One region of the Mangrovibacillus cuniculi genome, then DNA from elsewhere that is predicted to be linked to it. Evidence: predicted binding sites of a transcription regulator. Region 1 holds the regulator's gene; the other holds the start of a gene.
The links. The regulator NrdR, encoded in region 1, represses ribonucleotide reductase genes. The targets are predictions, from matches to a motif close to AACACNATATATNGTGTT.
Positions count from the first base shown of each region.

Region 2: a site for NrdR is predicted at 6,035-6,052, ahead of G8O30_RS07680 (vitamin B12-dependent ribonucleotide reductase). Genes of this name have one in related genera too.

Region 1 covers NZ_CP049742.1:1,841,697-1,848,940, forward strand. The annotation lists gene thrS (threonine--tRNA ligase) at 100-2,034, opposite strand; T-box leader at 2,101-2,321, opposite strand; gene G8O30_RS09510 (putative sporulation protein YtxC) at 2,384-3,229, opposite strand; gene dnaI (primosomal protein DnaI) at 3,314-4,255, opposite strand; gene G8O30_RS09520 (replication initiation and membrane attachment family protein) at 4,268-5,668, opposite strand; gene nrdR (transcriptional regulator NrdR) at 5,736-6,191, opposite strand; gene G8O30_RS09530 (hypothetical protein) at 6,221-6,592, opposite strand; gene speD (adenosylmethionine decarboxylase) at 6,757-7,140, opposite strand.
Region 2 covers NZ_CP049742.1:1,503,762-1,511,005, reverse strand. The annotation lists gene gcvT (glycine cleavage system aminomethyltransferase GcvT) at 1-283, shown strand, start outside; gene gcvPA (aminomethyl-transferring glycine dehydrogenase subunit GcvPA) at 295-1,653, shown strand; gene gcvPB (aminomethyl-transferring glycine dehydrogenase subunit GcvPB) at 1,640-3,100, shown strand; partial or broken gene G8O30_RS16255 (CapA family protein) at 3,261-4,369, shown strand; gene G8O30_RS07690 (rhodanese-like domain-containing protein) at 4,401-4,781, opposite strand; gene G8O30_RS07685 (lipoate--protein ligase family protein) at 4,938-5,774, shown strand; gene G8O30_RS07680 (vitamin B12-dependent ribonucleotide reductase) at 6,128-7,244, shown strand, end outside.

The DNA.
Region 1 (7,244 bases):
TCCTTTGCCTCTGCACACTTTCGTCGACTTATGCTCACTTTTTATCAGCCCACACAAAAAATAACCCCCCAGCCAAGCTGGAGGGTCACCTATCAATCATTATCCACGCTTCACTTCAGCTAAAAGTTGCTCAAGGAATGCATCAAATGAAATTGTTTCTGATTTTTGTTCTCCGTATTTACGGACGTTTACTGCGTTTCCTTCTACTTCTTGATCTCCTACTACTAGCATGTAAGGGATCTTCTGCATTTGCGCCTCACGGATTTTGTATCCTAATTTTTCATCACGCACGTCAACTTCTACTCGTAATCCTGCCGCCTGAAGTTGTTCACGAACACGCTCTGCATAGTCACCATGAACATCCAACGATACCGGAATGATTTCTACTTGAACTGGTGATAACCAAGTTGGAAGTGCACCTTTGTATTCTTCAATTAAGAAGGCTACAAAACGTTCCATTGTAGATACAACACCTCGGTGGATTACTACCGGACGGTGCTGCTTTCCATCTTCTCCAACGTAAGTTAAGTCGAAACGCTCTGGTAACAAGAAGTCTAATTGAACAGTCGATAGAGTTTCGTCTTTTCCTAAAGCAGTACGAACTTGCACGTCTAGTTTTGGACCGTAGAATGCCGCTTCGCCTTCTGCTTCAAAGTAGTCAAGATCTAGCTCATCCATCGCTTCTTTGATCATCGATTGCGCGCGTTCCCACATCGCATCGTCATCAAAGTATTTCTCAGTATCTTCTGGATCACGGTAAGATAAACGGAAGGAGTAGTTTTCTAAACCGAAATCTTTGTACACTTCTTGAATTAAGCGAACCACACGTTGGAACTCTGCTTTGATTTGATCAGGACGAACGAAGATATGTGCATCATTTAACGTCATTCCACGTACACGCTGTAATCCAGCAAGTGCTCCAGACATTTCGTAACGGTGCATCATTCCCAATTCTGCGATACGGATTGGAAGTTCACGATAGCTGTGAATGTCATTTTTATAAATCATCATATGGTGTGGACAGTTCATTGGACGAAGTACTAAGTCTTCATTGTCCATTGACATTGCTGGGAACATTCCATCTTGATAGTGATCCCAGTGACCACTTGTTTTGTATAGCTCAACGCTACCTAGAACTGGAGTATAAACGTGGTCGTAACCAAGTTTTTCTTCTTTGTCTACAATGTAGCGCTCGATAACACGACGGATTTTTGCTCCTTTTGGTAACCAAAGCGGTAAACCTTGCCCTACTTTTTGAGAGTTTGTAAATAAGGAAAGTTCTTTTCCTAATTTACGGTGGTCACGCTCTTTCGCTTCTTCTAACAAACGAAGATGTTCTTTTAGATCATCTTTAGTGAAGTAAGCAGTTCCGTAAATACGTTGAAGCATTTTATTGTCACTGTTTCCACGCCAGTAAGCACCTGCAACGCTTAACAGTTTGAACTCTTTTAATTTGCCTGTTGATGGGACGTGTACACCGCGGCAAAGGTCAACGAATTCTCCTTGCTCGTAAAGTGTTACTGTTTCATCTGCTGGAATCGCTTCAAGCAATTCAATTTTGTACGGATCTCCCATTTCTTCAAAGCGTTTTGCCGCTTCATCACGAGATACTTCAATACGCTCAATAGAGATATTTTCAGAAATAATCTTCTTCATCTCTTTTTCAATCTTAGGGAAGTCTTCTGCAGAAATTACTTCTTCTACATCAACATCATAATAGAAGCCACTTTCAATTACAGGCCCTACTCCTAAGTTTACATTCCCATATAAACGTTTAAGTGCCTGTGCTAAAAGGTGAGCAGAACTGTGACGAAGAATTTCTAATGCATCTCCATGATCAGGTGTCACAATTTCAAATGCTCCGCCCTTTGATAAAGCAGTACGTAAATCAAATAACTCACCATCTACTTTACCAGCTAATGCTTTTTTCTTTAGTCCAGGGCTGATAGATCCAGCAACTTCTTCTGTTGTTGTCCCTACAGGAAACTCCTTTACCGCGCCGTCTGGAAATACTAATTGAATGTTTTCTGCCATTTTCGGTAGCCTCCTTCAGAATAATTGGGAATTTAACCCAATAAATAATAAAAAACCCGCCCCTATAAAAGGGACGAGTTTGAAATCGTGATTCCACCCTAGTTTTCAAACAGACTAAGCTGTTTGACTCCAGTTCAGATAACGGTCTGCAGCCGCTAGCGCCTACTATACATTTCGGGCTAGTGTTCAAAGGTGGTAACAGCATATGTCGTGTTAGGAAGCTTTCACCAAATGCTTCCCTCTCTAGAAACCGTACATCGCTATCATGTCCTCATCATTACATTGAGATTAGATAATGTTATGTAACGTATTATAGAGAGGTTGCCACTAAAATGCAATAGTCATTCACCTAAAAATTTGCTTTTGATATATCTAAACGAAAAGGAAAAGACTCCATAGCTAATACTTCTAATTTTTCCTCGAAAATAGCTAAACATGTTCGAATTATCGGCTGATTAGGTGAATCCGTGTAAAAATAGATTCTTTTAGGCGATAGGCTTAATAAAGGCGCAATTAATTGAGAATCAACATAGATAGGATGATGACTCATCAACCTTCTATCAATGTGTTTTTGTAAATCAGATTCTTTAAAATAATTACCTTTTGCGTCGTATAAAACAGGACTTCCCGTTAAGTGCACATGGACTGTCTCTTCCACAGAAGATTTATCGGCAACATACCTTCTAATCCAATCCAAATAATTTTGATATTCCTGCTCCATTTTATATTCGTCAATCGCTACTTCTACATATTGTGTAACCGAGTCTAAAAAAGGTCTACCTCTAAAGGAAAAGAAAGAATCAAGAGATAAAGCGCCCTCGTATGACCAAAGAAACGTAATAATCTCTTCTGGAATTTTTGGGAATTTCTTTTTAATAAAAGGGAGCAAATCTTCTCTTTCACCAGTCATTAATTCATCAGTTATAGAAAAAATTCTCTCTATTTCTAATTCATCTTTGTAAAGGAAAACATCTTTAATAATGTGAAGAACCCAATCCAAGCGTTTACGCTCATGGATAAACGAAGTTAACAAATCCGTTAATCCGTCCCAGCCAAGATCTCTATGTTGAAATGACAAAAGCATTTGTGTTTTAGCATATAACACGGATGAATCTAATTGGTAGGGAATGCTTTGAATTGAGAGCTTCGATTGAAACCATTCGACATCACGAACGTCTTTTAATAATAGATCCAAACGAATCCCTCCCTGTAGAATCAAGGTCAATCTACTTGATATATATGGGAAGCTTGGACCATTTAGACGTCTGAGTGAACAAAATTATTTACGAGAACGTAAATTTGGACCCGAGACTTGTACAGGTTCCGATAAATACTCTATACGCTCCATAATTCTTCTAGCTTTCATATCTTCTTTTTCTCCACGTTGAGAGTAGGTTAAATGATGTAAAAGCTCTTCAAAGTTAAAGTTAGAAGAGAACAACGTTGGAAGTTTTTCATTCATTCGGTACTGCAATATAGGACCTAAAATTTCATCGCGAATCCAACTGGACATCGATTCTGCTCCAATATCGTCTAACAGGAGAATTTCTGCTTCTTTTAGCGCATCCATTTTTACATCTACGGTCTTATCCGCTAATGATTGTTTCATTTCTCGGAAAAATTCAGGTGCATAGACCATTAGGGATGATGCCTGTTTTCTTTCCGCAAGTTCATTTGCAATAGCTCCCAATAAATAGGATTTACCTACACCAAATTGACCAAATAGGTAAAGCCCTTTTACTGATTTACCTTTTTCGTATTGTGAAATAAAAGCTTCTGCCGCTTCAATTGCATCATATCGTCCTGCAAAATCCATTTTTAAATCAGCCATATTCGCTTGCACGATATCTTTTGGCATATGAAAACTTTGAATTAACTTTTCTAACTTCCTTGATTTGACTGCCTGTTCTTGTCGCGGACACGGTCGATAATCAAGCTCGATGGATTCATTTCGTATTTTAGCAGTAGGTGCATATCCTGGGAGTGTGTTAATACACTCTCCTAATGAAGGACATTTTTCGCACTTTTTTGACGCCTGACCGTACTCATAAAGCTTAGACATTTGTTGATTCACCATGGTCATCGTCACATTGCCTTGGTTTTCCTCTAGAAATTTTCTTACATCTTCGTTCTCGAATAATTCTTCTTTCATTGCCTGAAGACGTTTTTGAAAACGATCTTCTGTCATCATCTTTTGTAGGGAACGTTGAATTGGCTCCATTTGGACACCTCCTTATTTCTTATATTTCTTCAATCTTTCTTCTAATTGTTTTTTACGTTCTAGTTCTTCATTTGAGATCACTGCATGTTCTGAAGGACTCGTTTTTTGTTCGTTATACTCTTTTAACCACTCTGGAAGTTTTTCTTCTCTTATAGGGGCTTTGGACCTTCTAGGTTGCTTCATAGTAGTGTCTTTCTTCTGTGTTGCCCATTCTTGGTATTTCTTTTGTTCCTCTCTCGCCAAATTCATCGCTTCTGGAACTGTTTTTATTTGTTTTCTAGCCCAGTGAGAGGCAATTTTAATTAAAAAGTTGCGGTTTAATTTCATATTCGTTCGATATAAAACAAATTCAATTAGTGTATTCATTACTCCAGGTTCTAGTTTTTGTGAGTCCATCACTTCTGCAATCAAGGATAAATCTTCTGGAGTTGGAGTTCCTCCTCCTGCATGAGCTTGTAATAATTCTCTAGGAGAAACAGTTTCTAAATATTGAATATGCTTTTCTTCAGGTGTCATTGGTTCTTTCTCGACTGTACGATTAGTAGGCTTTTGAACTTTTTCAACCATGGATGGTTCTGATTTTTTATGATTAAATCGATACCATTCTTTCACGTTTCTAGATAAAATCTCTAAGTCAATGGCCCCTTCTTCTGTAACACTGTGTAAAATTTCATCTTTCATGGATAAAGTATCTATTCCATATAAAAAGCCAAGCTTCTGCACATGCGCTAATACTTGAGATGTAATTGCTTTATCCGAAAGTAAGTTACCTTTTAGGCCTGATCGTAACAAATCTAGATCTATATGCTGGTCCGTCAACTGAACCGATCCTTTTTGTGCTTCTGTTACAAATCTTTGCTCTTTTTCCAAAGAAGATACTTGTTGAAAGACAGGGTCTAATATCGTCCTGGAAACATCAATGGAAAACACATCGTCATACGATCTTGTAACCTCTTGCCAATCTTTTCTCATTGGAGCTTGGTCCGTAAGTAGAGATTTTAACGTTTGGAATCTACTTTGTCCTACTTTCCGATATAACGGTACGCTCAATATTGGTTCTTCAAAAAAATCCTTAGCTTGTAAAGGGGCATGAAGATGATAGAGAAAATGTCTTTTTTGATCTTCTTTTTTCTCAAATACTTTCACAAGTCCCGTCGCTTCTAACCGGTTTCTTGCCAATATTAATTCACTTAACGGGACTTGCAGAATATCTAATAAGGAATAATGCATCGTTGGTTCACTACGCAATCGATTCATTGAAGGTTCATACGAAAGGTGATGAAATAACGCTGCACTAAGTGAACCAATTAGAGGTTGATATAATAACGTAAGCAATCGATAGTGTTCTGGTTGTAGAAAACCGGATAGATATACTTCATATGTATCAGAAGGCTGAATGTCTTTCCAAATCATGTCCTGCTCTCTCCTTCAAAGGAACGAGAAGAGCCAAGACGTCTCTTAAGGTGTCTTAGCTCTACTGTTAGTCCTTTTTCATTAGTTCTTTTAATTCTTCGATAAATACGTGTACGTCTTTAAATTGACGATAGACAGAAGCGAAGCGAACGTACGCAACTTCATCAATTTTAGCCAACCGATCCATGACAAGTTCGCCAACTTCCACGGACTTTACTTCCGATAAACCTCGATTTCTTAAATCATTTTCTACCTGGTAAACTAAGTTTTCTAGCTCTTGAAGAGGTACCGGTCTTTTCTCACAAGCTTTTATTAATCCACGCAACATCTTTTCTCGACTAAATTCTTCTCTTGTTCCCTCTTTTTTCACAACAATTAAAGGAGCTTCTTCTACTTTTTCAAATGTTGTAAATCGGTAGCTACAAGATTCACATTCTCTTCGTCGTCTAGTAACACGTCCTTCTTCTGTAGAGCGTGAATCAACTACTTTTGTTCCGTTATGAAAGCAACTAGGACACTTCACTTTCCATACCTCCTTTTAGAACAATTCTCTTATCCATCAATCTCTTGAAATTTCTTTTTCAATTCTGCATATATAGAAAGTATCTCTTGTTTAAGTTTTGGCTGAGCACCAGTTGGAATAAAGAGATCTGTGGAGTTCTTTACATCTACAGCTGTTTTTATCGGTGTAAGTTGGACAACAGAAACCACCAATAACCCAGATTTATCTCTTGGTCTTTGAGCCATGATTTCACCGCGATCCACAGAAACAGAAATTACTCTGTATCCTACCTTTTCAATTAATCCTTTTATTTCTTCCACCATTTTTCTGCCTGATTCTTTATAATAACGTGTTTGTAGCGTTACATCTTCATGTGCATCGCTCGTTTCACACTCTTTTGAAAATCGTTTAAAAATCCCCATCAGTCAACCCTGCTTTCGTTCTATATTGTTCTCTTAATGATAAATTTAATAAGCGATTAGTTCAAGTAAAGAAATAGATTCTAGTTTAAAACGTATCACACAATTGTAAAACAATTATGCATAATGCACAAAAAAGCTCCCCATTAACGGGGAGCTTTTTACTCTTAAAGAGCTTTAGCTTCTGAATTTGCTTTTACTTGAACTGGACCCATACCACGTGGAATCTCTACTGTTTCACGTGTTTCAGCTCCTAATGCATCAGCAATGTAGTTCGCTGCAATGTTCGGATCTAAATCTCCACATGTATACACATCGATGCTTGCATAGCCGTGTTCTGGGAAGCTGTGAATCGTAAGGTGTGATTCAGAAATAATGACGACACCACTTACACCCTGAGGAGCAAATTTATGAAATGCTACCTCGCGAATTTCAGCACCAGACTTTAAAGCGGCATCTACAAACGTTTTTTCAATTCCTACAACATCGTTTAACTTGTCAAAATCACAGCCCCAAAGCTCTGAGATGACATGACGACCCATTGTTTCCATTGATTGTTTCCCCCTTTACTAGAATTAAATATAAAGACAATCGACATTGGGTTTTGTATAACTACCACGGGGGAAAGTTAGTCCGAAGAGGTCCTAACCCTTTA
Region 2 (7,244 bases), 340 kb from region 1:
TGTCTTAGAAAAGCAAAAAGCAGAAGGGTTAGAAAGAAAGTTAGTGGGTATTGAGATGATGGACAAAGCTATTCCTAGACATGGCTATAAAGTCTTGGTAAATGACCAAGAAATTGGCCATGTAACAACGGGAACTCAATCACCAACGTTGAAAAAAAATATTGGATTAGCATTATTAAATATAGATTTTACAGAGAAAGGAACAGAAGTAGAGGTAGAAATTCGCGGTAAACGAAAAAAAGGGCAAGTTATTCCAACTCCATTTTATAAACGTACAAAGTAGGGGGAAACGACATGGCAATTCATCGTTATTTACCAATGACGGAAAAAGACCAACAAGAGATGCTGAAAGAAATTGGTGTACAATCTGTTGAAGAGTTATTTTCTGATATTCCAGATTCTGTTCGATTTAAAGGGGAATACAACATTAAACCAGCTTCCCCAGAACCTACCTTATTAAAAGAATTAGGGAAGATGGCGGCAAAGAATGTAAACACAAAAGATGCCGTTTCATTCCTTGGAGCTGGTGTTTATGACCACTCTATTCCTACCATTGTAGATCACGTTATATCAAGATCCGAATTTTATACAGCATATACACCTTATCAACCAGAAATATCACAAGGTGAACTACAAGCCATTTTTGAATTCCAAACGATGATCTGTGAATTAACAGGAATGGATGTAGCAAATTCCTCTATGTACGATGGTGGAACTGCACTAGCAGAAGCAGCAACGTTAAGTGCTGCTAACACAAAAAGAAAACTAGTGTATATTTCGGAAGGTGTTCACCCGGAAACGAGAGATGTTGTAACCATGTATGCAAAGGGTCAAAATATTGAAGTCGTTACAATCCCTCTGGCGAATGGTGTTACGGATTTACACGCTTTAGAAGAGGCAATTCAAGTTGCTCCTCCTGCAGCTGTCATTGTGCAATATCCAAATTTCTTCGGACGTCTAGAGCCGATGCAAGAGATCGAAGTGTTAGCTCACAGTCAAAAATCAATGTTTGTAGTTTCCAGTAATCCAATGTCTTTAGGTGCACTAAAACCGCCTGGAGCATTTGGAGCAGACATCGTAGCTGGGGATACGCAAGTGTTTGGAATACCAGCATCATTTGGTGGACCGCATTGTGGATACTTTGCTGTAACAAAAGCGCTGATGAGAAAAGTCCCTGGCCGTTTAGTCGGTCAAACGGTAGATGAGAATGGAAAACGAGGATTTGTTTTAACTCTTCAAGCTCGTGAACAACATATAAGAAGAGATAAAGCCACTTCTAACATTTGTTCAAACCAAGCGTTAAATGCTCTTGCGTCTTCTGTTGCGATGGCAGCATTAGGGAAGAGAGGCGTAAAGGAGATGGCACTTTTAAATCTTCAAAAAGCACATTACGCAAAGAATCGATTAAAAGAGTCTGGTTTTACCATTGAATGGGATGGTGCATCGTTCAACGAATTCGTCGTTAAATTAGAGCGTCCAGTTAGCGAAGTGAATGCACTTCTTCGAAACAAAGGCATCATTGGTGGATTTGACCTTGGTCGAGTAAAAAACGAGTGGAATAACCTAATGTTAGTTGCTGTAACAGAACTTAGAACAAAAGAAGAAATTGATCAATTCGTTGTAGAGCTGGAGGGATCTTATGTTAACGCATGAACAACCTTTACTATTTGAATTATCAAAAGAAGGACGTATTGGTTATAGTTTGCCAGATTTAGATGTACCAGAGGCTCCTTTAGAGAGTTTACTGGATGAAACATTTATTCGTGAAACTCCAGCAGAGCTTCCAGAGATCTCTGAATTAGATATCATGCGTCATTATACTGCTCTATCTAAGCGAAATCATGGGGTGGATTCTGGGTTTTATCCGCTTGGATCTTGTACGATGAAATATAACCCGAAAATTAATGAAGCTGTTGCCAGATTTGCAGGATTTGCTCATATTCATCCTCTTCAAGATGAGGAAACAGTGCAAGGCGCAATGGAATTAATGTATGATTTACAAACGCACCTTAGAGAAATTACAGGGATGGACGAGGTAACGCTTCAACCTGCAGCAGGTGCCCATGGGGAATGGACTGGATTAATGATGATTCGTGCGTACCATGAAGCGAATGGCGACATTCATCGTACGAAAGTAATTGTTCCAGACTCGGCACATGGAACAAACCCTGCATCTGCGACCGTAGCTGGATTTGAAACGGTAGAAGTAAAATCAGATGAACATGGATTAGTAGATTTAGAAGATTTAAAACGTGTTGTAGGTCCTGATACTGCCGCATTAATGTTAACGAATCCAAACACGTTAGGTTTATTTGAGGAACATATTGTAGAAATGGCACAAATCGTTCATGAAGCTGGAGGTAAGCTTTATTACGACGGAGCTAACCTAAATGCTGTTCTATCCAAAGCTCGTCCAGGAGATATGGGATTTGACGTAGTTCACTTAAACTTGCATAAAACATTTACTGGTCCACACGGTGGTGGAGGTCCTGGTTCTGGTCCTGTTGGAGTGAAGCAAGACTTAATTCCATATTTACCGAAACCTGTTTTGGTTAAATCAGGTGATCGTTATACCTTTGATTATAATCGTCCAGAAGCAATTGGACGTGTGAAGCCTTTCTATGGAAACTTCGGGATCAATGTTCGTGCTTATACTTATATTCGCTCCATGGGTCCAGATGGCTTAAAAGCAGTAACGGAAAATGCTGTTCTAAATGCAAACTACATGATGAGAAGATTAGCTCCTTATTTCGTATTACCATATGATCGACATTGTAAACATGAGTTCGTAATTTCTGGTAAGAAACAAAAAGCTCTAGGGGTAAGAACACTTGATATGGCTAAACGTCTGCTTGACTTTGGTTATCATCCACCAACAATTTATTTCCCTCTTAACGTGGAAGAGTGCATGATGATTGAACCAACGGAAACAGAATCAAAAGAGACGCTTGATGCATTTGTAGATGCCATGATTCAAATTGCAAAAGAAGTAGAAGATACACCTGAACTTGTTCAAGAAGCACCACATACGACTGTTATTAAGCGACTTGACGAGGCGACAGCTGCACGTAAACCGATTTTACGTTATCAAAAAGCATAAAATAGTTTAAGAGAGTATATAGGACTAGTTCCTTATACTCTTTTTTAGATTTATGCAGGAATTTTACTAAAAATGTAAAAATATATAGTAGGGTAATAATAAACAGGATTAGAAGAAAAGAGGGGTAGAATTGAGGCTTTTGAGTTTGACGTTAGTAATAATGTTCTACTTAGTTGGGTGCAATTCTATCCCTTCTGATTTGCCAATAGATGCACCGTCTTCAGAAGAAGAGGTAATGAGTGAAAAAGTAAGTAAGGCTCCTTACAGTCCACCATTGATTGACTTCTTAAAAAAGAAACCAAAAGTATATGAAAAAGAAACTAGTCCTTTCGTAGTATCATTTGTTGGGGATGTCATGATGGATTGGTCTGTCAAAGGAGCAATAGAAAAATATGGTCCCGATTTTCCATGGAAAGATGTCACGCCTATTCTATCTGCATCAGATATAAGTATTGCGAATCTAGAAACTGCTGTGACAACAAGAGGGATTGCAGACGATAAACAATATGCTTTCCGCTCTGCACCAGACTCTTTAAAGGGTTTAGCAAATGCTGGAGTTGATATTGTTTCTTTAGCAAATAATCACTCTTTAGACTATGGAGTGGAAGGTTTGTTAGATACGTTTGATTATATTACTGCTTCAGGTATGCGTTATATTGGTGCGGGAAAATCAGAAGAAGAAGCGTATCAATCGATCGAAATGACGCTAGGGGGCGAAAAGTTAGTTTTTTAGCTTTTTCTCGAGTACTTCCAACTGTAGATTGGTATGCTGTTGGAAATTCTCCAGGTATAGCCAGTGGGTACCAAGAAGATCGAGTAGTAGATATTATTCAGAAAGAAAAGGCAGAAAATGATCTTGTTTTTGTGTACATTCATTGGGGAAAAGAGAAAATTTCTCACCCAGAACAGTATATTCGTAACTACGGAAAAATGATGGTGGATGCTGGTGCGGATGCAGTTGTAGGCTCACATCCTCATGTACTTCAAGGAGTAGAATATTACAAGGAAAAACCTATTGCCTATTCGTTAGGTAACTTTTTATTTCCTGATTATGTTTCCGGGCTATCTGCTGATACAGGTATTATGAATTTTGTAGTGGACGATAAAATAACATTGGAATTCTTTCCATATGTCATTTTAGATAATCAGATTGTTGGTCCAAGTGATACCTACATTGAAAGTCAGAGAAGATATTTAGAAGGGATTTCTTACTTTGTTAAGGCTGAAAGCTTAGGGAATGGTGGGTTTGTATTATTGCCTAAGCAATAAAAAACGCAGGTTGTTAGCCCGCGTTTTTTTATTATTTCTTCTTCACCTTACCAGTCCAAGTACGGAAGCCGCCTTTTAAATGGTAAAGTTCACGATGTCCTTTTTTATATAGAAGTTGTGCAGCTCGACCGCTTCTAATCCCGTTTTGACAATATAAGTATACAGGTTGGTCTGGACGAATTTCTTGTGCACGAGTACGGAATTGAGATACCGGTATATTTCGAGAACCCCAAATGTGTCCGCCTTCATGTTCTTTTGTTTCACGAACATCAATCAATTGAGCTTTACGATACCCTTGACGAAACTCTTCTTCTGTCAACGGTTTCAATATACGTTTTTGTTTAAAATACGTATAAAGTGAATACGAGATAATTGCTCCTAAAATTATAAATAGTACATATAAACTTTCCATACCACTATCTCCCTTTCTACCTAAACACTATATTCTATTATATTCATCTACATTAGAATTATCAAAGGAAACAGAACAATTTGTATCAAAACTTTGAAAGCAATCTGCTTCTTTGATAGACTTACTAGGACACTATGAGAAAAGGATCTGGTTAGATTGACAAAAGAAATTTGGGCATTTATTGATTCTGGAGATCGCTCTCCCTCTTATAATATGGCATTAGATGAGGCACTTTTAGAGTGGCACAGCAAAGGAGAGATTCCTCCAGTGGTCCGATTCTACGGTTGGAATCCTCCTACGCTTTCCATTGGTTATTTTCAAAAAGCTGAAAAAGAAATAGATTTGGAAAAAGTAAAAGAATTAGGTCTTGGATTTGTTCGTCGTCCGACAGGTGGAAGAGGTGTTCTTCATGAGCATGAATTAACATATTCTGTCATTGTATCTGAAGAACATCCAGAGATGCCTAAGACTGTTACGGAAGCGTATCGAGTTATTTCAGAAGGAATTCTAAAAGGGTTTCATGCACTTGGAATGGAAGCTTACTTTGCTATTCCAAGAACGGATGAAGAAAAAAATAGTTTGAAGAATCCTCGTTCTTCTGTATGCTTTGATGCTCCTTCTTGGTATGAATTAGTGGTAGAAGGAAGAAAAGTAGCAGGTAGTGCACAAACAAGACAAAAAGGAGTAATCCTTCAACATGGATCAATCCTTTTAGACTTAGATGAGGATAAATTATTTAGTTGTTTTATCTACTCTAATGAACGTGTAAAAGAAAGAATGCGCCAAGCATTTCGTAAAAAAGCAGTAGCTATAAGTCAATTAACCGATCGTAACATTACGATACACGAAGCGAAAGAAGCATTTCACAAAGGATTTGAAGAAGGCTTAAATATTGAATTAAAGCCATACGTTTTAACAGACGAGCAAGAAGCATATGTAGAAAAACTAGCAAAAGAAAGATACGAATCAGATGAATGGAATTACCGAAGATAGTAATTGTAACATAATTGTAATAATAGGGTGAATGTATCTTTTTTAAAAGGAATAGCATAACAACTACTTTCCTCTATTTTAAATCAAGATATTCATAGTAAAATTATTCCTGCAACATTCATATAAAGGACTAGAGTCGAAATTTGTACTCTAGTTCTTTTGTTTTCGTCGTTTTTCTCTTTTTTTTATTCTATTTGAAGTTTGACAAATGGAAAGGTTTCTATAAAAAATTCTATATATAGTAATTTGTCGAAAAACTCATAACTATATATTGTGTTTATATCTTGTTTTGCCAACACAACATATGGTAAGGTATTGCTTGTAGATTAATAGAGTAGAGGGGTTGCTAGATTATGACAGTTGTCGAAAATCGTATTCAAACAGTAAATGTGGAAAAGTTAAACCAAGATATTGAGCAATTTCCACAAGTGTATCCAATTACAAAAGATATGAAGATTACGCATAGTGGAGTATCTCGTCTAGTTATGTTAGATCGTTATTCTTTTAAAGATACAGCGAAGACAACTTTATCCCCTGGTGATTTTGTCGTGTTAACAGTTAAAGATGATCCAAAATTTCCTGCTCGCGGAGTAGGTTTTGTGCAAGATATAAATTGGGATACGAGAACGGCGACTATCTGGATAGAAGAGGAGTATCGAGGAGCTCTGACTGGAGAACAGCAAGAATCAGGTATTATAGAGAAGTCAATTGATTCATTGGATAAACCGTTAGAAATTTATTACGAACAGATTGCTCTTCGTAATGCAACGGGTCTTTCTTCGGTTGAAAAATCAAATGAATTGCAAGAGAAGTGGAAAAAGAAGTTTTACGAAGAATTATCATCGATGAATTTTGTACCAGCTGGGAGAGTATTATACGGAGCAGGAGCACAGACAGATGTAACGTACTTCAACTGCTATGTCATGCCTTATGTGCAAGATTCTCGTGAAGGAATTTCTGAGCATCGTAAGCAAGTAATGGAAATTATGAGTCGTGGTGGTGGAGTTGGAACAAATGGTTCTACTTTAAGACCAAGAAACACTTTAGCTAGAGGCGTTAACGGTAAATCATCTGGTTCCGTTTCATGGTTAGATGATATTGCTAAATTAACTCATTTAGTAGAACAAGGTGGCTCCAGACGAGGAGCACAAATGATTATGCTTGCAGATTGGCATCCAGATATTATTGAATTTATTATTTCAAAAATGCAAAATCCTCGTATTTTACGATTCCTAATTGAAACAACGAACGATTCTTACATTCGTAAATTAGCAGAAGAAAAACTCTCGTTTACTCCATTAACACCAACGGAAAATGCAATGTACCAAGGTATTGCTAACTTTGCAAACGTACCTGGAAACGGTGGATTTGATCCAAAAGTGATACAGCATGCAGTGGAGAAACTACAAGACGGTGGAAGTTACACGGTACAGAATCCTGAATTTTTAACTGGTGCCAATATTTCTGTTT